DNA from 3 places in the Variovorax sp. LjRoot84 genome. Region 3 is predicted to be linked to each of the others. Evidence: predicted binding sites of a transcription regulator. Region 3 holds the regulator's gene; each other region holds the start of a gene.
The links. Region 3 encodes LexA, which represses DNA repair genes until DNA is damaged. Its sites were predicted from a motif close to ACTGTATNNNNATACAGT; they were not measured.

Region 1: a site for LexA is predicted at 1,933-1,950, ahead of ACSQ9I_RS28530 (ATP-dependent helicase). Genes of this name have one in related genera too.
Region 2: a site for LexA is predicted at 3,372-3,389, ahead of recA (recombinase RecA). Genes of this name have one in related genera too.

Annotation. Positions count from the first base shown of each region.
Region 1 covers NZ_CAXUTE020000001.1:5,783,501-5,788,046, forward strand. The annotation lists gene ACSQ9I_RS28530 (ATP-dependent helicase) at 1-1,920, opposite strand, end outside; gene corA (magnesium/cobalt transporter CorA) at 2,130-3,116, shown strand; gene ACSQ9I_RS28540 (5'-methylthioadenosine/adenosylhomocysteine nucleosidase) at 3,109-3,882, opposite strand; gene ACSQ9I_RS28545 (long-chain-fatty-acid--CoA ligase) at 3,894-4,546, opposite strand, start outside.
Region 2 covers NZ_CAXUTE020000001.1:5,988,927-5,993,472, reverse strand. The annotation lists gene ACSQ9I_RS29540 (biotin--[acetyl-CoA-carboxylase] ligase) at 1-462, shown strand, start outside; gene ACSQ9I_RS29535 (sporulation protein) at 465-662, shown strand; gene ACSQ9I_RS29530 (sensor histidine kinase N-terminal domain-containing protein) at 659-2,107, opposite strand; gene ACSQ9I_RS29525 (response regulator) at 2,124-2,795, opposite strand; gene ACSQ9I_RS29520 (MarR family winged helix-turn-helix transcriptional regulator) at 2,820-3,305, opposite strand; gene recA (recombinase RecA) at 3,453-4,520, shown strand; gene recX (recombination regulator RecX) at 4,531-4,546, shown strand, end outside.
Region 3 covers NZ_CAXUTE020000001.1:2,676,065-2,680,610, reverse strand. The annotation lists gene kdsB (3-deoxy-manno-octulosonate cytidylyltransferase) at 1-643, shown strand, start outside; gene adk (adenylate kinase) at 767-1,423, shown strand; gene ACSQ9I_RS13580 (DUF6152 family protein) at 1,424-1,897, opposite strand; gene ACSQ9I_RS13575 (hypothetical protein) at 1,919-2,335, opposite strand; gene ACSQ9I_RS13570 (asparaginase) at 2,340-3,335, opposite strand; gene lexA (transcriptional repressor LexA) at 3,410-4,084, shown strand; gene ACSQ9I_RS13560 (hypothetical protein) at 4,201-4,509, shown strand.

The sequences.
Region 1 (4,546 bases), 3.1 Mb from region 3:
GCGCTGAGGCACCAGCAGGTGCAGGTGATCGCGCGCGCGGGTCATCGCCACGTAGAGCAGGCGCCGCTCCTCCTCCAGCTCCTGTGCGCCCTGCGCCACGTCGGCGGGGATGCAGCCGTCGACCACATTGAGCACGTGCACCGAGCGCCACTCCTGCCCCTTGGCGGAGTGGATGGTCGAGAGAATCAGGTAGTCCTCGTCGAGCAGCGGCGGACCCGGGCGGTCGCTCGTCGCTTCGGGCGGATCGAGCGTGAGTTCGGTCAGGAAGCGCTCCCGCGAGGCATAGCCCGAGGCCAGGCGCGCGAGCTGCTCGACGTCGCCGCGCCTGAGGCCGGCATCGTCGTGAAGCCGCTCGAGGTGGGGCAGATACCACTGCAACGCGAGCTCCATGTCGGCCGGCCAGGCGAGCGTGGGCGCGCGCAATTCGGCATAGATGGCCGCGAAGCGCGCCCACTCTTCCTTCGCGGCGGCAGGCGGCACGAAGGCCTGCACGACGGCACCGGGGTCTGAAGCCTCGGCCATCGCGTCGAGCAGCCGCGTGGAGCTGACCGGCCCGATGCCCGGAATCAGCTGCGTGACGCGAAAGCCCGCCATGCGCCCGCGCGGATTCTGGGCGAAGCGCAGCACCGCCAGCAGGTCCTTCACATGCGCGGCTTCGAGAAACTTGAGGCCGCCGTACTTGACGAAGGGGATGTTGCGCCGCGCCAGCTCGAGCTCGAGCGCGGCGCTGTGGCTCGAGCTGCGGAACAGCACGGCCTGCGATTTCAGCGCCAGACCGCCTTCGCGGTGCGCGAGCACGCGCTCGGCCACGAAGCGGGCCTGCTGTGCTTCGTCGGGCACCAGCACCAGCTGCGGCCGTCCGGCCGAGGGCTTGTCGGTCCAGAGAGTCTTGGCGTGGCGCTCCGCAGCGGCGGCGATCACCGCGTTGGAGACATCGAGGATGGGCTGGGTCGAGCGGTAGTTGCGCTCCAGCGTGACCACCCGCGCGGGCTGCGTGAACTGCTGCGGAAAGTCGAGGATGTTGCGCACCGTCGCGCCGCGGAACGAGTAGATCGACTGCGCGTCGTCGCCGACCACGGTGAGGCCGCGGCCGTCGGGCTTGAGCGCGCGCAGGATGGCGGCCTGCAGCAGATTGGTGTCCTGGTACTCGTCGACCAGCACGTGGTCGAAGCGCGCGCCGATCTGCGCCGCCAGCGCGGGCTCCGCCACCATCTCGGCCCAGTACAGTAGCAGGTCGTCATAGTCGAGCACCTGCTGCGCCTGCTTGGCTTCGACGTAAGCGCCGAAGAGGCGCTTGAGCTCGGCCCCCCATTCGGCGCACCACGGAAACGCATGCGCGAGAACCTCGGCCAGCGGCGCGCAGCTGTTGACGGCGCGCGAGTAGATCGAGAGGCAGGTTCCCTTGCGCGGAAAGCGCCGCTCCATGGACGCGAGGCCGATGTCGTTGCGCACCAGGCCCATCAGGTCTTCGGCATCGCCGCGGTCGTGAATAGTGAAGTTCTCGTGCAGGCCGATCTGCGCCGCGTGTTCGCGCAACAGGCGCGCGCCGATGCCATGGAAGGTGCCAGCCCAGGGCAAGGCCGGCGGCGCATCGGATTTCAGGCCGAGCACGCGCGCCAGCACTTGGCCCGCGCGGCGCTCCATCTCCTGCGCCGCGCGGCGCGAAAAGGTCAGCAAGAGGATGCGCTGCGGATCGGCGCCGCGCGCGATCAGGTGGGCCACGCGATGCGCGAGCGTGCTGGTCTTGCCTGAGCCCGCGCCGGCAATCACGAGCAGCGGCCGCTGGTCTTCCGGAGCCTCGCCGAGGGCCGTGCCGACACCGTGCTCCACCGCCGCACGCTGCTCGTCGTTGAGCGTGGCGAGCGCGGCCGCGAGGCGCTCGGCCTGGCTCGTGGGTGCGGGTGTCGCGAGGCTTTGCATCGCCGCGACTTTACTGGATGTCCATCCAGATGCCAGCGGAAAAGCGCCGGGGCCGATGACATAATCGCGCCTCGCTGCAACCGGAGACTTTGCATGGAAACCGTTCCGCCTCGGCAGCTTTCAACTCCCCTGTGATGCGTTGTTGGCCAGGGACTTGAAAGCGCCCCGAACCCTCGCCAACCGCCACAAAAATTCACCGGGAGTGAGCCATGCTCAATATCTTCACGCTCGCCAACGGCCGCCTTGTCCAGGAAGAAATCGAGGCCCTCGAAGAGCTCTCTCAGTTCCAGCCGATCTGGGTCGATCTCGAATCCCCCACACTCGAAGAAAAGCGCTGGATCAAGCAGTACTACGGCCTGTCCATCCCCGAGGATGCGATGGACGAGGACATCGAGGAGTCGGCGCGCTTCTACGAAGAAGACAACGGCGAGCTGCACGTACGCAGCGACTTCCTGATCGATGACGCCGAGAACCCGCGCTCCGTGCGCGTCGCCTTCATCCTCAACCAGCACAACACCGAACTGCGCAGCCGCGGCGTGCTGTTCTCGATTCACGACGAAGACGTGCCGGTGTTCCGCCTGCTGCGCATGCGCGCGCGCCGCGCACCCGGCCTGATCGAGGATGCCAAGGAAGTGCTCTTGAAGCTCTTCGATGCCGACGCCGAGTACTCGGCCGACTCGCTCGAGAACATCTACGACGAGCTGGAAGTCGCGGGCAAGAAAGTGCTGGAAGGCAACGTCAGCGACGAACTGGCCGGCGAGGTGCTGGCCGCGATCGCGCGGCAGGAGGACCTGAACGGCCGCATCCGCCGCAACGTGATGGACACGCGCCGCGCGGTGAGCTTCATGATGCGCAGCCGCATGCTGAACGCCGAGCAGTTCGAGGAGGCGCGCCAGATCCTGCGCGACATCGAGTCGCTCGACAACCACACCGCCTTCCTGTTCGACAAGATCAACTTCCTGATGGATGCGACCGTCGGTTTCATCAACATCAACCAGAACAAGACCATCAAGATCTTCTCGGTGGCGAGCGTCGCGCTGCTGCCGCCGACCTTGATCGCGAGCGTGTACGGCATGAACTTCAAGCTCATGCCGGAGCTGGAATGGGGCTACGGCTACGCGTACGCGATCGTGCTGATGGTCGCCAGCGCCCTGGTGCCGATGTGGTACTTCCGCCGCCGCGGCTGGCTCAAGTAGCCGCTCGGCCGGACAGCGTGGCGAGCCAGGCGTCGATCACCGCGAGGCTGTAGCGGCTCGCGACGGCGGCGACGAAGCGCAGGAAGTCGGCATGCGCCGCGTCGTCGGCGCGGTCCGAGATCGTGCGCACCGCGGCGAATGGCACGCGGTAATCGTGGCACACCTGCGCCACCGCGGCGCCTTCCATCTCGACCGCCAGCGCGTCGGGCAACTCGCGCCGGAGCGCATCGCTTTCGGCGGCGGTCGAGACGAAGCGGTCGCCGCTCACCAGCAGGCCGCGATGCAGCCGGGGCGCCTGCAGGCCGAAGTCGTCGACCACCGTCTGCCCGAGCAGCGCGACCGGATCGCGCAGCAGGCCGGCGGCCACGGCGGCCAGCGCATCGCTGATCGCGGTGTCGGCCGCGAAGCGCGCATGCCCGGTCAACGGCACCTCGTATTTGGGAAAGATCGGCGAGGCGTCCAGATCGTGCTGCAGCAGCTTGGTCGCCACCACCACGTCGCCCACCCGCACGCCGGGCCCGAGCCCACCTGCAACGCCGGTGAAGACGATGGCGCGCACGCCGAAACGCTCGAGCAGCACAGTGGCCGTGGTGGCCGCTGCGACCTTGCCGATGCGCGACAGCACCGCCACGACGGCTTGCCCATGCAGATGGCCGACCCAGAAATCCCGCCCGGCGACGCGCACACGCTGCTCGTCGGGCATCGCGGCGAGCAGCGCGCCCAGCTCCTCCTGCATGGCGGCAACGATCGCGACCGGCCCCGCCATGGAAGTGCCCGCTACTTCTTGTCGCGCAGCTCGCGCCGCAGGATCTTGCCGACCGGCGTCTTCGGCAGCTCGGTGCGGAACTCCACCACCCTGGGCTGCTTGTAGCCGGTGAGATTGGCGCGGCAGAAGTCGCGCACCTGGGCCTCGGTGAGATCCGGGTTCTTCTTGACGATCACGAGCTTGACGGCCTCGCCGGTCTTCTCGTCGCCGATGCCCACGGCCGCGCATTCGAGCACGCCCGGAATCTGCGCGACCACTTCTTCGACCTCGTTCGGATACACGTTGAAGCCCGAGACCAGGATCATGTCCTTCTTGCGGTCGACGATCTTGAAGAAGCCGCGCTCGTCGACCACGCCGATGTCGCCGGACTTGAAGTAGCCGTCGGCCGTCATGACCTTGGCCGTTTCGTCGGGACGCTGCCAGTAGCCGGCCATCACCTGCGGGCCCTTGATGGCGATCTCGCCCGGCTGGCCCATCGGCACCTCATGGCCGTCGTCGTCGAGCAGCTTCAGGTAGGTGCTGGGCAGCGGCACGCCGATGGTGCCGGTATAGGCGGTGCTGGTGGTCGGGTTGCAGGTGGCCGACGGCGAGGTCTCGGAGAGGCCGTAGCCTTCGCAGATCGGGCAGCCGGTCTTCTCGAGCCAGAGCTTGGCCACCGCGCCCT
Region 2 (4,546 bases), 3.3 Mb from region 3:
AAGGCCGGGGGCATTGCGCTCAAGTGGCCCAACGACCTGTGGGTCGAGGACCGCAAGCTCGGCGGCATCCTGATCGAAACCGCCCTGCCCCAGAACGGCACGGCCGAGCGCTACCTGGTGATCGGCATCGGCCTCAACATCGGGCCGCGCGAGGCCGCGGGCCTCAGCACCGCGCCGGCATGGATCCGGCAGTGGCGCCCGCGTGCCACCGCGCCCGAGCTGCTGCGCGAGATCGTGGTGCCGCTGGTGGACGACGTGCTGCTGTTCGGCGAGCGCGGCTTCGTGCCCTTTGCCGAGCGCTTCGCAGCGCGCGACATCCTGCGCGGCCGCGAGGTGCTGCTCAGCGACGGCACCGTGGGCCGCTGCGAGGGCGTGGGCTGGGGCGGCGAACTCCTGGTCCAGACGGCCTCGGGCATGAAGACGATCACCAGCGCCGAAGTCAGCGTGCGGCCGGTGCAATAGGCATGTTGCTGCGCGCACTGGTTCTTCTGCTGCTGGTGGCCAATGTGGGCTACTTCGCGTGGACCCGCGGCGGGCTTGCCATGTTCGGCACGACGCCGGCACGCTTCAGCGAGACCGAACCCGAACGGCTGGCGCAACAGCTGCGGCCGCAACTGCTGCAGATCCGCAAGGACGAGGCGCCTGCTGCGCTGAAACCTTAGGCGTTGTCGCCCCCGTCGGCGTCGAAGCGCAGGCTGAAGCGCGTGCCCGGTGGGCGCTGGCCCGGATGGGCGTCTTCCAACTGCACCGTCGCATGGTGCTGCCGCGCGATCTCCCGCACGATCGGCAGGCCCAGCCCCGAGCCGTCGGCCTCGTTGCCGAGCACGCGGTAGAAGGGCTCGAACACCAGCTCCCGTTCGTGCTCGGCGATGCCGGGGCCGTTGTCCTCGATCTGCAGCACGATGATGCGGCCGAAGGGATCGCCCAGCACGCGGGCCGTGATCACGCCCGGCCGCTCGGGCACCGAGGGCGTGTAGTTGATGGCGTTGTCGACCAGGTTGCGCACCAGCTCCTTGAGCAGCGTCGGGTTGCCCTCGAGCACGACGCCCGGCGCGCCCGCCTCGGCGCCGTCGTAGCCCAGGTCGATGCGCTTCTCGATCGCACGCGGCACCGCCTCGCGCACCACCTCGATGGCGAGGCGCGCCAGGTCGCAAGGCTGGCGCGCGATGCTGGCGCCGCTGCCCTCCGCGCGCGCCAGCGACAGCAGCTGGTTCACCGTGTGCGTGGCGCGCATGCTCGCGCGGCCGATCTGCTTGAGCGACTGCTTGAGCTCGTTCGCATTGGCGCCCTCGCGCTGCGCCAGGTCGGCCTGCATGCGCAGCCCCGCGAGCGGCGTCTTGAGCTGGTGCGCCGCGTCGGCCAGGAAGCGCTTCTGCGTGCCGATGGAATCGTTGAGCTTGCTCAGCAGGTCGTTGACCGACAGCACCAGCGGCACCACCTCGAGCGGCACCGAGGATTCGTCGAGCGGGCTCAGGTCGCCGGGCCGGCGCTCGCGGATGCGCGCCTCCACCACCGACAGCGGCTTGATGCCGCGCACCAGCGCGAGCCAGATCAGCAGCACCGCGAGCGGCAGGATCGCGAACTGGGGAAGCAGCACGCCGCTGATGATCTCGGCGGCGAGCACCGACTGCTTCTTGCGCGTCTCGGCCATCTGCAGCAGCACCGGGGGTTCGTCGGCCGTGGCGCTCGCCACCCAGAGCGAGGCCACACGCACCGGCTTGCCGTGCATCTCGCCGTCGCGCAGGTACACGGTGCCCGTCACCGGCGGCTCGTCGGTATGGGGAAAAGGGACGTCACGCTCGCCGCTCAGCAGCTCGCCATGCCCGTCCAGCACCTGGTAGTACACGCGGTCGGCGTCGTCGCCGCGCAGGATCTCGCGCGCCGCCTGCGGCAGCACGAACTGCGCCGCGTCCTGCTGCAGGTTCACCAGCTTGGCCAGCGTGCGGAGGTTGTGTTGCAGTTCGCGGTCGAAGGGCGCGTTGGCGATGCCCTGCGCGACCAGCCACGTGACGCCGATGCTGACCGGCACCAGCAGCAGCAGCGGCGTGAGCATCCAATCGAGGATCTCGCCGAAAAGGGAGCGCTGCGCGCGCTGGAAGAGCTTCACCGAAGGCTCAGGGGAATCACGGGATCTTCTCGAGGCAGTAGCCGAGGCCGCGCACGGTGGCGATGTGGATCGGGCCCTTCTCGATCTTCTTGCGCAGCCGATGGATGTAGACCTCGATCGCGTTGAGGCTCACTTCCTCGCCCCACTCGCAGAGCCGCTCGACCAGCTGGTCCTTGCTCACCAGCCGGCCGGCGCGCTGCAGCAGCACCTCGAGCAGGCCGAGTTCGCGCGCCGAGAGCTCGATCATCTTGCCGTCGATGGTCGCCACGCGGCCGGCCTGGTCGTAGACCAGCGGGCCGTGCTTGATCGCATTGCTGGTGGCGCCCATGCCGCGCCGCGTGAGCGCGCGCACGCGCGCCTCGAGTTCCTGCAGCGAGAAGGGCTTGGCCATGTAGTCGTCGGCGCCGTAGTCCAGGCCCTTGACGCGTTCCTCGACGCTGTCGGCCGCCGTCAGCACCAGCACCGGCAGCTGCGAACCGCGGGCGCGCAGCCGCTTCAAGATTTCGAGGCCGTGCATGTTGGGCAGGCCGAGGTCGAGGATCAGCAGATCGAATTCGCTGTTGGTCATCAGCGCGGCATCGGCCTGCGAACCGGTCGCCACATGGTCGACGGCCGAACCCGAGGTGCGCAGACTGCGCAGCAGGGCATCCGCCAGCACCTGGTCGTCTTCCGCAATCAGTATTCGCATGGCGTGTCTCCAGACGCTGGGATTCTAGGCCGCGGCATAGGCTTCGAGACCGATGGTTACCACGGTGGCGATCTCGTCGCCGACGCTGGCGCGGAACTCTTTTTCTGCCTGCGCCACGGCATGGCGGAAGGCTTCCAGCCAGGCGAGGCCGTCGGCGGTGAACAGCACGCGCCGGGCGCGCGCATCGAGCGGGTCGGGGCCGCGCGTCACCAGGCCCCAGGCCTCGCACTGGTCGACCAGCGTGCCCATGGCCTGCTTGGTCATGCCGGCGCGCTCGGCGAGTTCGGTCAGGCGCGAGCCTTCGCGCGACAGATGGCGCGTGATGTGGATGTGCGCCGCGCTCACCTGCGCGCGCGCCGCGAGGTTCGACAGCGCCAGCGGCACGTCGGCATCGTGCGCCATCAGCGCCAGCACGCGCTCGTCGAAGCGGCGCATGGCATGGCCCAGCAGGCGGCCCAGGTGGGTTTGGCGCCAGGCGTCGGGGTCGATCGGAAATGCAGCGTCTATCAAGTGCGATCGATAGTAAAGCAAACTGACCAAAAAATGGGTTTACTCGAATCCATCAACCTCTACACTACTGTTCAAGCATCCAGCCTGTGATTAAAAGCAGATTGGATGAGCCCAACACAACCCGTTGATATTCAAGGAGATTTCCACATGGACGCACTCGTCAAAGGCACCAGCATCTCGGTCGCAGGCAGCGAAAAGGCCAAGGCCCTCCAGGCCGCGCTGGCCCAGATCGAAAAGCAGTTCGGCAAGGGCACGATCATGCGGCTGGGCGAAGGCGAGGCGCTGGAAGACATCCAGGTGGTCTCCACCGGCTCGCTCGGCCTCGACATCGCGCTCGGCGTCGGCGGCCTGCCGCGCGGCCGCGTGATCGAGATCTACGGTCCGGAATCCTCGGGCAAGACCACGCTCACGCTGCAGGTCATCGCCGAGATGCAGCGCCAGGCCGGCACCTGCGCCTTCGTCGATGCCGAGCACGCGCTCGACGTGCAGTACGCGCAGAAGCTCGGCGTGAACCTGTCGGACCTGCTGATCAGCCAGCCCGACACCGGCGAGCAGGCGCTGGAAATCGTCGATTCGCTGGTGCGCTCCGGCGCGGTCGACCTGATCGTGATCGACTCGGTCGCCGCGCTCACGCCCAAGGCCGAAATCGAAGGCGAAATGGGCGACTCGCTGCCCGGCCTGCAGGCCCGCCTGATGAGCCAGGCGCTGCGCAAGCTCACCGCCACCATCAAGAAGACCAACTGCATGGTCATCTTCATCAACCAGATCCGCATGAAGATCGGCGTGATGTTCGGCTCGCCCGAAACCACCACCGGCGGCAATGCGCTGAAGTTCTACGCCTCGGTGCGCCTGGACATCCGCCGCATCGGCACCATCAAGAAGGGCGACGAGGCGATCGGCAACGAGACCAAGGTCAAGGTGGTGAAGAACAAGGTTTCGCCGCCCTTCAAGACGGCCGAGTTCGACATCCTGTTCGGCGAAGGCATCAGCCGCGAGGGCGAAATCATCGACATGGGCGTGAACGCCAAGATCGTCGACAAGTCGGGCGCCTGGTATGCCTACAACGGCGAGAAGATCGGACAGGGCCGCGACAACGCGCGCGAGTTCCTGCGCGAGAACCCGGCGCTCTCGCGCGAGATCGAGAACAAGGTGCGCGAATCGCTGGGCATTCCGCTTCTGGCCGAAGCGGCAGACGTCACGCCCGCCGAGAAGTAAGCCTCGTGCAATGGCTTTCAGCGCTC
Region 3 (4,546 bases):
CGCTGAGCGCGTGGTGGTGGCCGCCGACGACGCGCGCATCGTCGCCGCTTGCGAGGCACACGGTGTCCAGGCCCTGCTCACGCGCACCGACCACGCGAGCGGCAGCGATCGCCTCGCCGAGGCCTGCGCGCAGCTCGGTCTGGCCGACGACGCGATCGTGGTTAACGTCCAGGGCGACGAGCCGCTGATCGACCCGGCATTGATCGACGCCGTGGCCCACACGCTGGCCTCGCATCCCGACGCAGCGATGAGCACGGCCGCGCACGCGATCGAATCCCTCGAAGATTTCCTCAATCCGAACGTCGTGAAAGCCGTGCTCGACGCACAGGGCAATGCGCTCTACTTCAGTCGCGCACCGATTCCCTGGTGGCGCGACGGCTTCGCGAAAGGCGGCGTGACGGCGCTGCCGCAGTCACCCGCAGCGCTGCGCCATATCGGCATCTACGGCTACCGCGCCGGCTTCGTACGGCAGTTTCCCAGCCTGCCGCCGGCACCGGTCGAAGCCACGGAGGCACTGGAGCAGCTGCGCGCACTGTGGCACGGGCACCGCATCGCCGTGCACGTGAGCGCCCATGCGCCCGGGCCGGGCATCGACACGCCGGAAGATCTGGAACGCGTCCGCGCACTGCTCTCCAACGCCTGATTTCGTCCCCGCGCAGGCCAAGTCGGCCGCGGAGCGCGTGCTATCCTCGACGCAACTCCGCCCTGCGATCTCCCTCGTGAAACGCATGGCGCGACAGAAATCGAAGAACCGTCCGAGGACACCATGAGACTGATTTTGTTGGGCGCCCCCGGGGCAGGCAAAGGCACGCAGGCAGCCTTCATTTGCCAGAAATACGGCATTCCTCAAATCTCGACCGGCGACATGCTGCGCGCCGCCGTCAAGGCCGGCACACCGCTCGGGCTCCAGGCCAAGGCCGTGATGGATGCCGGCGCCCTGGTGAGCGACGACCTGATCATCAACCTCGTCAAGGAACGCATCGCGTTGCCGGACTGCACCCAGGGCTTTCTGTTCGACGGCTTCCCGCGCACCATTCCGCAAGCCGAGGCCATGCGATCGGCGGGCGTCAAGATCGACTACGTGCTCGAGATCGACGTGCCTTTTGCCGACATCATCGAACGCATGAGCGGGCGCCGCTCGCATCCGGCGTCGGGGCGCATCTACCACGTCAAGTTCAACCCGCCGAAGACCGAAGGCAAGGACGACCTCACGGGCGAAGACCTGATCCAGCGCGAGGACGACAAGGAAGAAACCGTGCGCAAGCGGCTCGAGGTCTACAGCCAGCAGACCCGGCCGTTGGTCGACTACTACTCGGCCTGGGCCAAGGCGGACCCGGCCGCAGCGCCGAAGTACCGCGCCATCAGCGGCGTCGGCACGGTCGACGAGATCACTCAGCGCGCGCTGGGCGCCCTCGGCAGCTGATCAGGCCGGGCTGGAGCGCAGCCCGTAGACCTTGCCGTCGGCGAACAGGTATTCGACGCGCATCACCGGCTCGCCCTTTTCTTCCTTGAAGGTGAAGCCCACTGCCGAGATGGTCGCGCCGGACTTGATCTCCGAAACCTTCCAGGCCTCCATTCGCGTCAGCGGCGCGAGTTCGAGCGTCCACTGGCGATCGGCGCGGCGCGGCGCGGTCGCCTTGGCAAGAAGTCCGGGGCCATCGACCGGCGCGCTCTGCGCGGGCGGCTGTCGCGTTGCGAGGTCTGCCGGCACCTTGAGACCCGGCGGAACCTCGATCACCAGCTCGGCATGCGGGTTCTGCCAACGCGCGCGCACGACCTTTCCTTCCAGGTAGAGCGGACGCCCCTGGTCGAAGCTGCTCCAGCCGTGGTGCGCCCAGGCGAACGGGGTGACGACGGGAAGGGATGCGGCGGCGATGACGATGCTGCGACGTTTCATCGGAAAAACTCCTTCTTCTCTTCAGTACGCGATCCAGCGGCCGCAGAACACGACGGCCAGCCAGATCGCAGTGGACAACAACATCTGTACCCGCGCCAGCGCATCGAGTTTGCGCAAGGACCTTCGCGCGTGGAACCAGCCCGCGTTGCATCCGGCGGCCAGCAACAATCCCATCTTGATCACGAAGGCCCGGTTGGCGAGCAGTTCGGCCGGCTGGGTCGCGAACATCAGCGAGCCGCTGGCCGCCGCCAGCGTGAAGCCGCAGAGCGCGATCGACAGCGACAGCCTGGCCATCGCCTGCACCGGCAAGGCAGCCGCACGTCCGAACACCCGCAGCTCGAGCGCCACGAGATTGCCGAGCAGGAGTGCGATGCCGATGATGTGCACCGCCTCCAGCGCCGGATAGGCCCACGAGTGCGATTGCAGAGCGCTGAACATGGCCTCAATCGGCGGCCGGCTGATCTGCCATCAGCTCCAGCACCAGCGCGATGCGCGCCTTGACGGGAGTCAGTGCGCCCGCGTCACGCAAGAGTGCATTCGGCGCCGGCAGGATGCGGCCCTGCGTGCATCGCGTGGCGCGCACGACCGCAATGCCGGCAGCCTGCGCCCGCAGCGCGGCTTCTTCCAGCGCAAGGTGCAAGGTGCCGTTGCCGGTGGCCGCGAGCACCAGGCCCTCTACCGGCTCGGCGGCGCCGGACTGGCGCTCGCGAATCAGTGTGTCGATCAGGCTGCCGCGCGCCTCCGCATGACTCATCACGATTTCCACATGGGGCCAGCGGGCGGCATTCGTCATCCGTTCGAAGAGCTCGCGCGCATCCTGTTGCGGCGATACCGGCCAGCTTCGGAGGCCGCGCACCGCGCCCTCCTCCACATAGGCCACCGGTCCCGCATCGCCGGAGTCGAAGGCGTCGAGCCGGTAGGTGTGGACCTTCTGGACGTCGAAGGCGCTGTGCACCGTGCCCGCGCAGACGGCCACCACGCCCAGCGCGCCGGGGCTGGACGCGACCGCGATCGCATCGCGCACGTTCTGCGGGCCGTCTGGCGACAGCGCGGTCGCGGGCCGCATCGCGCAGGTCAGGACCACCGGCTTCGACGGAGCCAGCACCGACTGCAGGAAGAAGGCTGTTTCCTCCAGCGTGTCGGTGCCATGGGTGATGACGAGGCCCGCTACGTCGGGCTCGGCGAGCCAATGGGCGCAGCGCTCGGCCAGCGTACGCCAGATCGCAAAGCTCATGTCCTTGCTGTCAATCTGCGCCACTTGCTCGGCCGCGAGTGCGATGCCTTCGGGCGCCTCGATGCCGCCCAGCAGTTCCGTCACGCCTACTTGCCCGGCCGTGTAGCCGATGTTGTCGCCGGCCGCCGTAGCGCGGCCGGCGATGGTGCCGCCGGTGCCCAGAACGATCACGCGGCGCTTGCCTTCTCGAAGGGTATCGACCATGTCTTGCCAAACCTCCGGAAACTGGTTAAAAATACAGGTACTGGATATTCAGCCAGTGCCGCAAGGAGTCATCAATGCAGTTCGCCGTCAAGCTTACCGCCCGCCAGCAGCAGATTCTGGACTTGATCCAGAGCGCCATCGCACGCACCGGCGCCCCGCCCACGCGTGCCGAGATCGCCGCCGAACTGGGCTTCAAGTCGGCCAATGCGGCCGAAGAACATTTGCAGGCCCTGGCACGCAAAGGCGTGATCGAACTCGTGAGCGGCACCTCGCGCGGCATCCGCCTCAAGGGCGACGCACTGCGCTCGCTGAACGAATCGCGCAACAACCAATTCTCCCTGTCGCTGCCCGGCATGGCCCAGCTCGCGCTGCCGCTGATCGGCCGTGTGGCTGCAGGCTCGCCCATCCTCGCGCAGGAGCACGTCGACCAGACCTACTACGTCGAGAACACCCTGTTCCAGCGCCAGCCCGACTACCTGCTCAAGGTGCGTGGCATGTCCATGCGCGACGCCGGCATCATGGATGGCGACCTGCTGGCGGTGCAAGCCACCAAGGAAGCCCGCAACGGCCAGATCGTGGTGGCCCGGCTGGGCGACGAAGTCACGGTCAAGCGCCTCAAGCGCAACAAGCAGGTCATCGAGCTGCATGCCGAAAACCCCGACTACCCCACCATCGTCGTTCAGCCCGGCGAGCCTTTCGAGATCGAAGGCTTGGCCGTAGGCCTGATCCGCAACACGATGCTCATGTAGGGGGTCCAAACCCCGGCCGCGACAGGTGGCGGGCGTATGGCCGAGGGCCATCACCCTGTAGCAGCCGATGAAAGCAATCCTGCCTGTGTTCAACCTCTGACTTTTCTGGAGTTCACATGGGAATCGCTCTTCTCAGCCTTGCTGATCTGTTCATGCCGCTGCAATCGCTGGCCGATCGCTGGATGCCTTCGCGCCGCAGGCGTTCGTCCGGCCTTCGCTATGTCGGCATTCGGCCCAGCTGTGCCTCTGCACCCGCGCCGACGCGTCCCCTGCGCGTGGTACGCACGGTCGATGCGCAGCGCCCCGGCCAGAACGCGGGCCGCGTCGTGATCTCGGGCCGCATGGCGGACGTCTGCGCCGAACTCGATCGGCTGGCCGCCCTGGAAGCGGCGGACACCGTGCCGCGCGCCAGCCGCCTGCATTGAGCGAGGCGATGCCGATCGGCAATTGAAGCCGTACCGA